Alkalilimnicola ehrlichii MLHE-1: one gene and its partner. The protein of the gene in region 2 interacts with the protein of the main gene of each other region in a pairwise test. Links are inferred from orthologs where the notes say so. Each region holds a gene or a part of one and is shown on either strand. Other genes may lie near its edges.

What was found. Proteins that work in one complex are often made in the same cells at the same time.
Region 1: the proteins of MLG_RS12835 (region 2) and ndk interact in binary tests that used the Escherichia coli proteins (3 or more experiments, as listed by UniProt). The link is inferred for Alkalilimnicola ehrlichii MLHE-1 from one-to-one orthologs.

Annotation. Positions count from the first base shown.
Region 1 is NC_008340.1:1,450,676-1,456,714, reverse strand. The notes cover bases 2,481-5,356. They hold ndk (nucleoside-diphosphate kinase), read right to left. Parts: upstream 4,194-5,356; coding sequence 3,768-4,193; downstream 2,481-3,767. Other genes in these bases: cysE (serine O-acetyltransferase), read right to left, coding at 4,803-5,356; MLG_RS06360 (HesB/IscA family protein), read right to left, coding at 4,365-4,691; rlmN (23S rRNA (adenine(2503)-C(2))-methyltransferase RlmN), read right to left, coding at 2,651-3,787; pilW (type IV pilus biogenesis/stability protein PilW), read right to left, coding at 2,481-2,654. Also shown: hisS (histidine--tRNA ligase), read right to left, coding at 1-838; MLG_RS06380 (RodZ domain-containing protein), read right to left, coding at 915-1,892; more of pilW, read right to left, coding at 1,896-2,480; more of cysE, read right to left, coding at 5,357-5,645; MLG_RS06350 (RNA methyltransferase), read right to left, coding at 5,795-6,039. UniProt on the Escherichia coli protein: Major role in the synthesis of nucleoside triphosphates other than ATP. The ATP gamma phosphate is transferred to the NDP beta phosphate via a ping-pong mechanism, using a phosphorylated active-site intermediate.
Region 2 is NC_008340.1:2,877,047-2,884,672, forward strand. The notes cover bases 3,498-6,215. They hold MLG_RS12835 (5-formyltetrahydrofolate cyclo-ligase), read right to left. Parts: upstream 5,313-6,215; coding sequence 4,683-5,312; downstream 3,498-4,682. Other genes in these bases: MLG_RS12825 (cold-shock protein), read left to right, coding at 3,628-3,837; MLG_RS12830 (EVE domain-containing protein), read right to left, coding at 3,909-4,385; MLG_RS12840 (cell division protein ZapA), read right to left, coding at 5,621-5,905; MLG_RS12845 (TIGR02449 family protein), read right to left, coding at 5,931-6,146. Outside these bases: prlC (oligopeptidase A), read right to left, coding at 1-795; gorA (glutathione-disulfide reductase), read right to left, coding at 1,142-2,497; MLG_RS12820 (alpha/beta hydrolase), read right to left, coding at 2,579-3,403; MLG_RS12850 (UPF0149 family protein), read left to right, coding at 6,294-6,869; pepP (Xaa-Pro aminopeptidase), read left to right, coding at 6,881-7,626. UniProt on the Escherichia coli protein: Involved in the removal of 5-formyltetrahydrofolate.

The sequences.
Region 1 (6,039 bases), 1.4 Mb from region 2 along the record:
TCCCCTGGGCACCCAACCGGTCGGTAATCCATTCGAACACCGTCCGGCTGTAGTAATCCAGCCCCCGGACCAGGCGCGGATTCACCCGGTAGGCGACCCCAGCCTGGTCCAGCACACGACAGACGGCCTGGAAATGGGATCGCGAGTCCTCGTCCAGGTAATCCATTAGGCGCGGGGCCTGCTCCACCAGCGCCTGCATGTCCGGGTTCTTGGTGTCGAGGATGCGCAGCGGGTTACTGTGCAGGCGACGCCGGGCGTCGTCGTCGAGCCGATCCTCGTGGGCCTGCAGGTATTCGACCAGCGCCGCCCGATGGGCAGCGCGTGCCTCGCCGGTGCCCAGGGTATTGAGCTCCAGGCGCACATCCTCCAGCCCGAGGCACCTTAGCAGGCGCGCGGTCATGAGAATCATCTCGGCGTCGACGCCCGGGCCGGACTCACCGTAGACCTCTGCGCCGATCTGGTGAAACTGACGGTAGCGCCCTTTCTGCGGCCGTTCGTGGCGAAACATCGGCCCGGCATACCAGACGCGCGGCTGTCCGCCGTGGAACAGCCCATTCTGAATACCACAGCGGACGCAGCCCGCCGTCCCCTCCGGGCGCAGGGTCAGGCTGTCGCCATTACGGTCCTCGAAGGTGTACATCTCCTTTTCGACGATGTCGGTGACCTCGCCGATGGAGCGGCTGAAAAGCTCGGTCTTCTCCACGATGGGCAGCCGGATCTCGCGGTAGCCGTAGGCCTCCAGGGTGGCCTGGATATTGCTCTCGACGAACTGCCACAGGGGGGTCTGCTCCGGCAGGATGTCACTGAACCCGCGGATGCTTCGAATGCCTTTCGCCACTCAAGTCCTCCTGAGAAAAAAACAGGGGCCGGCGGCGCGCCGCCTGGTGCGGCCCACCCGGCCGGCCCCGCGTGGTCTAAGGGATGGTCAGCCGCGCCACATTGCCACGGGTGTGGGGCGCCAGATCGACGGCGTCACCCTGGAACTCCACCCGAACGGCGTCCGCATTACCGATGACCAGGGCGAAGGGCCCCTCGCCCTGCAGTTGGTGGGTCTCCTCGCCCTGGTAGTTGCCTACCATCAGACGCTCACCGTCCTCGTCGCGGACCTCCAGCCAGGTGGTCCCGGAAATATGCAGGACCAGACCGGCCGGCTCCGGCGCGGGCTCGGGCTCGGGCTCCGCCACAGCGGGTTCCGGCTCCGCCTCGACCTCGGGCACCACCGGGGGTTCCAGCGTCTCAGGGACACTGACGTCAGCCCCGGTGTCGTCCGGCACCGACGCCTCGGGGACCACCTCATCCACCGCCTCAGGCAGTGTCCGCTCGGCCAGCTCGTCGGCGACCACCGCCTCCGCCGGGGCCTCCTCGGACGGCGCCGTGCCCTCCTCCGCCACCGGTGGTGCTTCGCTATCCCCGGACACCCCATTCTCGACCAGCCAGAGCCAGGCGAGCACGGCAATGACCGCGGCCACGACCACGCTACTCACACCCAGCAGCCAGCCCCGGAGCCGGCGGCCTTGGAGCCCCCCCCGAGAGGTATCGCCACCGGTCACTGACGTCGAGCCCTGGCCCGGCTGCTGCTGAGCGCCGCTGGCCGGCCGCTCCAGGTCGAGCCGGGCCAGCGCCTCCCGCAGCCGGTCCGAGTCAATCTCCAGGAGCTGGGCATAGGCCCTGAGATAGCCTTTGACAAAGGTGAGCGGCGGCAGGTTGTCATAGTCGTCCCCCTCGAGCGCCTCAAGGGTCCGTAAGGGCAGGTTCAGCGCATCGGCCGCGGCCTTCCGGCTCAGGCCTCGCGCCTCCCGTGCCCTGGCGAGCAGCTGCCCCGGGGTCTCGCCGCCGCGACCGGGGTCGCGCTCGTGGTCGGGGGACAGCGGACTGTCGTGGTCTGAACTCATCTATCAACGACTCTCACGGTATAGGCGAGCCTCGCGGGAATCCGGAAACCGGTTGCGCAGACTCAGCCCGTAACTGGCCTCGGCATCGGCATCGCCAACGGCACGGGCCAGCTGGACCCCCAACCACAGGCTCGCCGGCGTGTGCTGTGCCTCAGCACGGTATCGATTCAGGTATTCCTCCGCCCCTTCGTGGTCCCCGGCCTGGAAACGCAACTGCGCCATGCGCAGCAGCGCGGGGGCAAAGCGGGCATTCTCCCGCAGGCTGCGCAGGAAATAGTCCTCGGCCCGCTCGTGCTGCCCCTCCCGCATCAAACAGACACCCGCATTGGCGAGGGGGATGTGGGGGTTGCGATAAAGCGGGTTGTCCAGTGCCGCCTCGAACTGATCCAGGGCCCGGTCCAGGTCACCCTGTTCACAAAGAAAGCGCCCGTAGTTGTTGCGGGTGCTGGCATTTTCCCCGTCCAACCGGACCGCCCGCCGGTAATGCCGGCCGGCTTCCTCCGGTTGACCGAGCTGTTCCTGCAGGAGCGCCATGGCGGCATGGGCGGGGGCGTAGCGACGATCAATATCCAGGGCTCGCTCCAGGCGCCGGTTGGCCTCCTCGTACTCGCCCTCCTGCAGGTACCCCAGACCCAATTGGGTGTTGACCTCCACCGCCCGGTCCCTGTCGCCGGACCCCGATTGGCCCATGGTGCCGCAGCCCACGACACCGACGGCCAAAAACAGGATCAACGCCGGCCGGAACGACGGCGGGATGCTCATCGCCCCTCCCGACGCAGTTCACGCTGCACCAGCCGCTGCTGGCGGCGGGTCCGGTCCTGCACCTTACCCACCAGCTGCCCGCACGCCCCGTCGATGTCCTGGCCCCGCGTCACCCGGGTGGTGGCGGTCAGGCCGTGGCTTTGCAGGATGCGGACGAAACGCAGGATCCGTCCGCGCGGACTGCAGCGGTACCGGGCCCCGGGAAAGGGGTTGAAGGGGATCAGATTGACCTTGCTGGGAATATCGCCCAACAGCCGGGCCAGCTCGTGGGCGTGGTGGTCCTGATCATTCACCCCGTCCAGCATCACGTATTCCCAGGTGATGCGCCGGTGGGGCTTGTCCGCGATATAGGCCGCGCAGGCGGGGATCAGGCGCTCCAACGGGTGTTTTCGGTTGATGGGCACCAACTCGTCGCGTAGGGCATTGTTGGGGGCATGGAGCGAGACCGCCAGACTGACGTCCGTCTGCTCGCGCATGCGCTCCAGCATGGTGACCACCCCGGAAGTGCTGATGGTCACCTTGCGCTTGGACAGCCCATAGGCGTCGTCGTCGGTCATCAGGCGCACGGCCGGGATGACCGCCTCCAGGTTGAGCAGGGGCTCGCCCATGCCCATGAACACCACGTTGGTGATCTGCTCACCGGTGCCGGTCAGTTGATCGTAGGCCACGTAATACTGGCCGATGATCTCTGCCGTGCTCAGGTTGCGGTTAAAACCCTGCTGAGCGGTGGAGCAGAAGCTGCAGTCCAGGGCGCAGCCCACCTGGGAAGAGACGCAGAGCGTCCCGCGGCCACTGTCGGGAATAAAGACCGTCTCGATGGCCTGCCCGCCGTCGACCCGCAGCAGCCACTTGCGGGTGCCGTCCTCGGAGACCTGCTCGGCGAGCACTTCCGGCAGCCGCAGCGCGACCCGTTCCGCCAACCGGGCGCGCAGGGCCTTGGAGATGTCGGTCATCTCCTCGAAGCCGGTCACCCGCCGCTGGTGCACCCACTTGAGCACCTGGGTAGCGCGAAAAGGCTTTTCGCCCAGGTCGGCGAAAAGCCTTTTCAAGGCCTGCCGGTCAAGATCCAGCAGGTTCACGGGCCCATCCGCGCGGCCCGCCGATGTGGACGTCTCAGCGACTGCAGAGCTCATCGGCCTTGAAGAAGAACTCGATTTCCTGTTTGGCCGTTTCCGGGGCGTCGGAGCCGTGGACGGCGTTGGCATCGATGGTTTCGGCATAATCGTGGCGCAGGGTGCCGGCAGCGGCTTCGGCCGGGTTGGTGGCGCCCATGATCTCGCGGTTCTTGACGATGGCGTTCTCGCCCTCCAGGACCTGCACCATCACCGGGCCGGAGATCATGAAGCCCACTAGGTCATTAAAGAAGGGGCGCTCCTTATGCACGGCATAGAAGCCCTCTGCCTGCTCACGGCTCAGGTGCACCATACGGGCCGCCACGATCTTCAGTCCGGCCTTCTCGAAACGGTTGTAAATCTCGCCGATGATGTTCTTGGCGACGGCGTCGGGCTTGATGATGGAGAGGGTTCTTTCCACTGCCATGCAGGACTCCCTAGTGTCGTGTGTGGTGTTGGGGGTTGAGACGGGTTCACGGGCGGGCCGCCACCACTGGCTGGTGGCTGCCGCTACGCCCGGGTCGGCGCGGCCCCCCGCGCGACTGGCGCAAGTGTACCTGCTGGCCCGGTGGCGGGCAATTTGACTGTACGGCCGGCCTCAGACCGTGAAGCTCTCACCGCAGCCGCAGGTCTCCTTGACGTTGGGATTACGGAAATCAAACCGCTGGTTGAGCCCATCGCGAACGAAATCCACCTCCGTCCCCTCCAGGAAGGGCAGGCTCTTGCGGTTGACCAGCACCTTGACGCCGTCCTGCTCGATCACCTCGTCGGAGGCCTCGATCCGGTCGGCATAATCCACGGTGTAGGCAAGACCGGAGCAACCGGTGGTCTTGACCCCCAGGCGCAGGCCGACACCGCCCTCATGGCGGGCGAGATAGTCCTTGACGTGGCGCACTGCCTTGTCGGTGAGTTGGATATTTGCCATGCCTTGCCTCCATTGGCTCGCCCCGGGGGCGTCTGGCCGCCCGGGGCCGGGAATGCGTGACCCTATGATACTGATTCGTCGGCGGGGCTTCGAGTTCCCTGCGAGCCGCGATCAGCTACCGGTACGGTCCTGGCGCCCGCGCACCTGGCCCGAGCCGGCAGTGACGTCGACACCCTGCTCGCCCGCCTCCGGGGCAGGCTCCCCGCAATCGAGCTCGTCCACCTCGACGTCGGGAATGCGGGTGTCCTCCACGTCCCCGCCCATGCCGCGGATGGCCCGGCACATCTGCTCCAGGCGCGCGTCGGTAACGTGGATATGGTCCAGGATCGCGTTGACCGCGTTGGCGACCGGGTCCGGCATATCGGTGGTGCCATAGGCATCGAAGCCGATCTTGCGGGCAACCGCCGCCCGCCGTCGGTCATCGGCGCTGTCCGTGCGCGGACGCACCCCGGCCATGCGCGCCGGGATGCCGACCATGGTGGCACCCTCGGGCACATCGCGCAGCACCACCGCATTGGAGCCCACACGCGCCCCGCTGCCCACCTGGAGCGGTCCCAAAATCTTGGCACCGGCACCCACCACCACGTCATCGCCCAAGGTCGGGTGGCGCTTGCCCTGCTCCCAGCTGGTGCCCCCCAGGGTCACGCCGTGGTAGAGGGTCACATCATCACCGATCTCCGCGGTCTCGCCGATCACCACCCCCATGCCGTGATCGATAAAGAAACGGCGCCCGATCCGCGCACCCGGGTGGATTTCGATGCCGGTGAGCCAGCGGGCGATGGTGGAGAAAAACCGGGCCAGCCAGCGCAACCGCTTGCGCCACAGCCAGTGGTTACAGCGGTGGAACAGCAGGGCGTGCAGCCCCGGGTAGGTGGTGAGCACCTCGAATGCGTTACGGGCCGCCGGGTCGCGATCCATGACGCAGCGGATGTCCTCTTTGATCCGTTTGAACATGGACAGTCAGCTCTGTCTCGGGTGAATGGGGAAAGCGGCGGACCAAACGGGGTCCGGGCCGGGCTCAAGTACCGGTCAACCGGATGGTACAGCGGTGCTGGCGGGGATAGTGCGGCATCATAGGCCCCAGTTTACGCGCCGAGCGGCTTTTATTCATCTTTCGTCCCCGCCCTCTGCGCGGCGTCCGGCAACTCCGGCAGGTGGGGCTCCACGTTGGCCAGCAGGCCGCGCAGCATCTGCAGTTCATGGTCGTCGGGGGCCGCCCGGTAAAAGAGCTGGCGCAGGCGGCGCATGAGGATCTCCGGGTTGTGCTTGCGCAGAAACCCGACCCGGTCCGCCACCCGTGCCAGGTGCTCGAAAAAGTACTCCATATCCTGGGCACTGGCCGACCGCC
Region 2 (7,626 bases):
CAGGGCCAGGATCTCCTCCATCAGCGGCAGGTTGTCCCATTGGCCGCCGTGGGGCCCCCGCTCGGAGGCCCGGGTGCTCCAGGCCTCGTAAACCTCGCGGCGCAGCGCGCGGTCGTCGGCGTAGGTGATGACCGCGAAGAAGCTGGGGAACTCCAGGTTGATCCGGTAGCCCTCGACTCCGGCGCGCTCAGCGGTCTGCCGGGCCAGCGCCAGGGAGGAGTCGGGCAGGCCGGACAGGACCTCCGCGTCCGACAGGTCCTTGTGCCAGGCGTTGGTGGCGTCGAGTACGTTCTCGCCGAACTTGGCGGAGAGCTCGGACAGGCGTTGGGCGATCTCTCCGTAGCGTTGCTTCTGGTCCGCCGGCAGGTCCACGCCTGAGAGGCGGAAGTCGCGCAGGGCATTGTCGATGGTGCGCTGCTGGGCACTATCCAGCGCCTGGTACTCCTCACTGTCGCGCAGGGCGTGGAAGGCGGCGCACAGTTCGGCGTTCTGCCCCACTTCGGTGGCGTAAGCGCTGAGCTTGGGCAGACAGGCATTGTAGGCGGCGCGCAGCGCCTCGCTGTTAACCACCGCGTTCATATGCGAGACCGGCGACCAAGCCCGGCTCAGGCGCTCGTCGGCGGCCTCCAGCGGCGCCACCAGCCCGTCCCAGGTCCAGTCGCCCCGCTCCAGCACCTCACGCAGGGTCTGCCGGCAGTGGGCCAGCAACTCGTCGATGGCCGGCTCCACGTGCTCGGGCTGGATCTCGGGGAAGGGCGGCAGCGGCTCGTCGTGCAGCAGCGGATTGTCGCTCATGCTTGTCTCTCTCACTCGATCACTCGGAGCGGCCTGCCAATAAAACCCAGGCCGCGGGCTATGGAATGCGTCCAGTCTACTTCAGCAGACCGTTCAACGGGGGGCTTGGTTCGCGACCGCGGGGGATGGCGGGATCGAGTGTCGGGCGGCCGGGCGGGGGATCGTCCGCTGGGGCTCCAAATGCGCACCCCCTTCGGGGGTTCCCTGCGCTACTCGGGAAAAATCGGCGCGCGTGAACTCGCTTCGCTCGAACAGGCACGCGCTTTTCCCGATTTTTCCCTGCGTTGCTCGGTGCGCATAAGTCGCCCCAGCGGACGATCCCCCGCCCGGCCGCCCGACACTCGACTCAACCCGGCAGGGTCACCAGCTCTTCGGCGGCGGTGGGGTGGATGGCAACGGTATCGTCCAGGTCCTGCTTGGTGGCGCCCATGCGGATGGCCACGGCAAAGCCCTGCAACATCTCGTCCGACCCCACGCCGAACAGGTGCGCACCAACCACGCGACGATTGTCGCCCACGGTCACCAGCTTCATGGCGCTGCGCCGCTTGTCCTCGCCCAAGGCGTAGTCCATGGCGACAAACCGGGTGGTGAACACCTCCACCTCGTCATCACCGTACTCCGCCCGGGCCTCCGGCTCGGTCAGCCCCACCGTGCCGATGGGCGGATGAGTGAAGACCACAGTGGGCACGTAGCGGTAGTCCAGGTGGCGGTCGGCCTGGCCGCCAAAGAGGCGGTCGGCCAGACGGCGGCCGGCGGCGATGGCCACCGGGGTCAGCGGGTGGTGACCGATGATGTCCCCCACCGCGTAGACGCCCTGGACATTGGTCTCCTGGTAGGCGTTGACCGGGATACTGCCGTCCGCGTTGCGCGCCACGCCGGCGGCCTCCAGCCCCAGGCCGTCGGTGCACAGATCACGGCCAATCGCCCAGATGACCTGGTCGTAACCACCGATATGACGGCCGTCCTCCAGTGCCAGCGTCAGGGTGCCGTCATCGGCACGCTCCAGCGCCTTGGGCACGGAGTGGGTCTGCAGTGTGATGCCGTCCTGATCCATCGCCTCCAGCAAGCTGTCCCGGACCAGCGGGTCGAAGCTGCGCAGCGCCGCCTCGCGCCGGACCACCAGGTCGGTCTGAGTGCCCAGGTGGTGCAGCACGCCGGCCAGCTCCACCGCAATGTAGCCCGCCCCCACCACCGCCACGCGGCGTGGCTGCTGGGCCAGTTCGAAGAAGCCGTCGGAGTCGATACCCAGTTCCTGGCCCGGGATGTCGGGACGGCTCGGCCGCCCGCCGGTGGCCAGCAGGATGTGGCTGGCGGTGTAGCGCTCGCCGTTCACCTCCACCGTGCGCGCATCGGCCAGGCGCGCCTCACCGGTCAGCAGCGTGATACCGGACTTGTCGATATTACGCTCATAGATCCCGTTCAGGCGTCGGATGTAGGCGTCACGCCGACGCTTGAGCTCGGCCCAGTCCAGGGTGGCAGGGCCCACCCGGAAACCGTAATCAGCGGCCCGGTGCAGCGCATCGGCCGTGTGCGCCGCGCTCCACATCACCTTCTTGGGCACGCAACCGACATTGACACACGTCCCTCCCAGCCGCGAACGCTCCACCAGCGCCACTTTCGCACCATAGCTGGCGGCCCGACGCGCGGTGGCCATACCACCACTGCCACCCCCAATCACCAGCAGGTCGTAATGCGGTTCCATCGGTCAGCTCCTTGTTCGTTGCCCGGTTTCCGGGTCAGCCCCCGGCGATACAGAATCGCTCTATGTTACACGAGGCCTGTATCAGGGTAATTCGCTCAGGTACTCATCCAGACCGGCGACATAATCCTCCCGGCTGACGAGGAAGCCGGTGTTGTGGTCGCCCCGCAGTTCGAGCAGCCCCACCGGGCGGGCGGCCGCCCGATATAGGGCCTCACCGTGGTGGAAGGGGACGATATCATCCTGCCGGCTGTGGACCACCAGGGTCGGCGCCTCCACCCGGCTGACCGCCTCGCGGGCATCCAACTGCAGGCGCGCCAGCAGGCGCACGGGGAGGAAGGGGTAAAGCTCGGCCCCCAGGTCCGGCGCGCTAGTGAAGGCGGACTCCAGGATCAGGCCGCGGACCGGCTGCCGGGCCGCGGTCCGGGCCGCCACGGCCGCACCCAAGGATCGGCCGAACAGGATGACCTCCTCCGGAGCCAGGCCCTGCTGCCCCTCCAGCCACGTCAGGGCGGCCTCCGCATCCTTATAGACCCCCGGCTCATCCGGCCGCCCCTCGCTTCGGCCGTAGCCGCGATAGTCCAGGATCAGCACCGATACCCCCAGTTCGTGGAAGATCTCCAGCGAATCCAGGCGATGGGAGATGTTGCCGGCATTCCCATGCAGGAACAGCAGCGTGCCCCGCGGCGAGTCGTGGGGCAGCCACCAGGCGTGCAGGCGCAGTTCGTCGGCCGTGGTCAGCCACACCTCCTGGTAGGGCAGCCCGCGGGCCTCCGGCGTGGCCACCAGCTCGCGCCCAGGAATATGCGGCAGGAAGACCAGCCGGTTCTGCCCCAGGGCCATGATGAGGCTCATCGCCAGCCAGGCCAGCAGGACGGTGCCACCAATGATAACGACGGCTCTGAGCATGCTATCTCCGTGATCTGCCCGGCAATCCTGTCATGAATCCAACGTTGATTATTCGCGACAGTCTGCCAATATGGCAAAAGTCGGGTTACATGCTTGACCAGTCTGACTCAGGACTGCCGAATCCCTCGAGTGCATCGTGTGTTCAGCAGCCTCCCAGCCAGTCCGGGCAACGCTTGCAACCCGGCGGGGAACGCTTTACGTCAAGGTTTTCAGAGGTTGCTGTCATGGCAGAACGCGAGACCGGTACGGTCAAATGGTTTGATAACGCCAAGGGGTTCGGCTTCATCCAGCGCGAGCAGGGTGAGGACGTGTTTGTGCATTTCCGCGCGATCCGCGGTGAGGGCTTCCGCTCGCTGGACGAGGGCCAGCAGGTGGAGTTCAACGTGGTTCGCGGCCCCAAGGGCCTGCAGGCGGAGGACGTGGCGGCGGTCTGAGCCCGCCTCGACTGCATGTCCGGACGGGGGCCTGACGGCCCCCGTCCGCGTTCTGCCCGGCGTGAGCCGACTCAGCCCGCCGGGTCCTGCTCGGCCAGGGCGATAATATGCGCCCAGTGATCCGGCTCCACCGGCATGACCGACAGCCGGTTCCCCCGGGCCAGCAGCTTCATCCCCTCCAACTGCGGTTGGCGTTTGAGTTCGTGCAGGGTCACCTTGCGCGGCAGTATCGCCTTGAATTTCACGTCCACCAGGTACCAGCGCGGCTTCTCCGGGTCGCTCTTGGGGTCGTAGTGCTTGTCATCGGGGTCGAACTGGGTGGGGTCGGGGTAGCCCTCGCGCACGATCTCGACGATGCCGACAATACCCGGCGGCTTGGTGTTGGAATGGTAGAAGAAGGCCAGGTCGCCGACCTTCATCTGGTCGCGCATCATGTTGCGCGCCTGGTAGTTGCGCACGCCGTCCCAGGGTTCGATCTGGTCCGGGCGCTGCTTCAGGTCCTCGATGCCGAACTCGTCCGGCTCCGACTTCATCAGCCAGTAGTTCATGCACTCCCCCGGTTGCAAGCCAATAATCGGCGCCAGTTTTGCACAGCGCGACGGGGTTTGTCTTATCGGCCCGGGCGGCTGTTGGGACATGCCGGGGAGGGGCGGAGATCGGGATGGGGCGACTTATGCGCACCGAGCAACGCAGCAAAAGAGCGGAAAAAAGGCGCGCCTGTCCGAGCGAAGCGAGTTCGCGCCGCCGCTCTTTTGCGAGTAGCGCAGGGGACCCCGAAGGGGTGCGCATTCGGAGCCCCATCCCGATCTCCGCCCCTCCCCGGCATGTCCCAACAGCCACCTTGGCTAGCGCCTGACCGAGCCGTTTCGCGGGATCCAGATTCCCCGCTCCGTCGCCACCCCGTGCAGCGGGATATCCCAGGGGGCCAGGGGCAGCTCCGGGACGTGCTGGAAGGACCAGGCCACACCCAGCAGGCGGGGGTGGGTGCGCCAGCGCCAGCGCCCGAGGAAGGCGAAGCTGGCATCGTAGAAGCCGCCGCCCATGCCGAGCCGGCCGCCCCGGTGGTCGAACGCCACCAGCGGCGTCAGCACCAAGTCGAGATCCCGGGGGCGCAGTAACGGGGAGCTGTTGGGCAGCGGCTCGGGGATACCGAACCGGTTGGGTCGTAGCGGCCGCCCCGGGCACCAGGCCCGGAAGCGCAACACCCGGCTGCCGGGGCGCACCACCGGCAGGTAGAGGGTGATCCCCCGCCGGTGCAGACGCCGCATCAGGGGCAGCGGGTCCATCTCACCGTCGGCGGGCATGAAGGCGGCCAACCGGCGGACGTTGCGCAACAGCGGATGGCGGGCCACGCGGCGGGCGAGCTGGCGGGCGGCCCAGCGGCGCACGGCCATGGGTTGCGCACGGCGGCGGGCGCGCATAGCGTGGCGCACCTGCTGCCTGTCCAAGGGGTCCTGAGGGGGTTCGACCGACATGCCGATCAGCTTACCAGAGCCATCACACGGCCCCGATAGGGAAAGAAAGACGCCCCCCGCCTGTGCCGTGCGGGCATCGCCCTTGAACCCTGAGGTCCAGGTGGGGATATCGGGAGCGCCTTAGGCTTTCCGCTACCAGGGCGGACATGCACACCAGCCACTCCACGCCTTATCCCCTGGCGATTACGTTGAGGCTCAAGAATACTTAGCCCGCGCTCGTACACCGCAGGGGGCGTGAGTCCATGATGGACCAGGGGCACCGGCGCCGTCCAGTCCTTTCGCCCCGACCCCGTTAGGGTGCGGCAGCGCTACTCACCGGTGGCCTCGGCGATGCGCGCATCCAACGCCCGCAGCCGGCGCCGCACGTCCTCCATGCTGGCGTTCTCCTGGCGCGCCTCCAGAAGTTCGTAGGTGATGTTGAGCGCGGCCATCACCGCGATCCGGTCGGTGCCCAGCACCTTGCCGCGATCCCGGATCTCCTTCATCTTCCGATGCAGGTAATCGGCGGACTGCAACAGCCCCTGTTTCTCGTCCTCGGGGCAGGCAATCATGTATTCCTTGTCCAGGATCTGGATCTTGACGGGTTCGGTCATGACAGGGTCTCCGGCGGGGGTGAGGTCAACCGTGCTCCATGGCGCGCAGACGGCTGATCATGGCCTCGATCTGTGAGCGGGCCAGGTCGTTCTTCTCCTTCAGGCTGGCACGCTCGGCATTGAGCTGCTCCAGGGACTGGCGCAGCACCCGGTTTTCTTCCCTGAGCCGGGCGTCGGCCTTCAGCAGCGCCTCCACGCGCTGCTCAAGCCGCACCAGCTCTTCGGTAACGGAATCAGCCACTTGACGACCTCTTTTGACGTTAATCCGGAATATAGTGTGCGCGCCCCTTAAGGTCAACGCAAAAAGAGCGCCACAGCCACCACAATCCCGACTCCCAACCCGAGTGGTGTTAGCATTGGATGTCCGTAAACAACCCAAGTGAGCGTCATGCGCCTGGAAGCAGCCTACGACGACCTGCAGGAAGCCCTCGCAGCTATTAACGCCAGCAGCCACCCGGCCGAGGCCCACGGTGTGCTCTGTGGCATGAGCGCCCTGCCCGACGGCGCCGACAAGGCGCGTTGGATCGCGCAGGTGCTGAGCGGCACCCAACCCAGCGGCGACGCCGCCAAACGGGTCCTGGCCCTGCTCGCCGGCCTCTATGACCAGGTGCAAAGCCAGCTCGACGATAAGGACCTGGCCTTCGACCTGCTCCTCCCCCCTGACGAGGAGGCCCTGGAGGTGCGCGCCGATGCGCTTTCCCAGTGGTGCCAGGGTTTTCTCTACGGCCTGGGCGTGGCCGGCCTCCCGGAGCTCAGCGAACTGCCCACGGACGTGCGCGAGGTGCTCACGGACCTGGGTGAGATCGCCCGGGTGGAACTGGACCCCGAGTCCACCGAGGACAACGAGTCCGCCTACGCGGAGCTGGTGGAATATGTCCGTGTCGCCGCCCTGCTGGTGCGCGACAACCTCCACCCACTGAAACCCGACGCCGGCCCCGCCCCGGACAAATCCACCCTGCACTGACCGGAGTCGCCATGCCCCCTGCCGAGTACGCCGCCCGCCGCCGGGAGCTCATGCAACTGATCGGGGACGAGGGCATCGCCATCATCCCCGCCGCCACCGAAAAGGTGCGCAATCGCGACGTGCACTACCCCTTCCGCCAGGACAGCGACTTTCGCTACCTCACCGGCTTTCCTGAGCCGGACGCGGTGGCCGTGCTGGTGCCGGGACGGGAACAGGGCGCCTACCTCCTCTTCTGCCGCGAGCGCAACCCCGAGCGCGAGGTGTGGGACGGCCCCCGCGCCGGTCAGGAGGGCGCCGTGCGCGACTACGGCGCCGACGATGCCTTCCCCATCGACGACATCGACGACATCCTCCCCGGGCTGATGGAGGGCCGCGAGCGGGTCCACTACACCATGGGGCTGGACAAGGTCTTCGACCAGCGGGTGATCGATTGGGCCCGGCAGGTACGCGGCCGCACCCGCGGCGCCCGCCGCGGACCGGACGAGTTCATCGCCCTGGAGCACCACCTGCACGAGATGCGCCTGATTAAACGCCCGGCGGAGCTGGATTGCATGCGCCGCGCCGCCCGGGTCACCGGCAAGGCCCACCGCCGGGCCATGCAGGCCTGCCGGCCGGGCATGATGGAGTACGAACTGGAGGCGGAGTTCCTGGCCGCCTTCCGGCGCGCCGGGGGCGAACCGGCCTACCCCAGCATCGTGGGGGGTGGGGGCAACGGCTGCGTGCTGCACTACATCCTCAACCGGGACAAGCTGCGCGA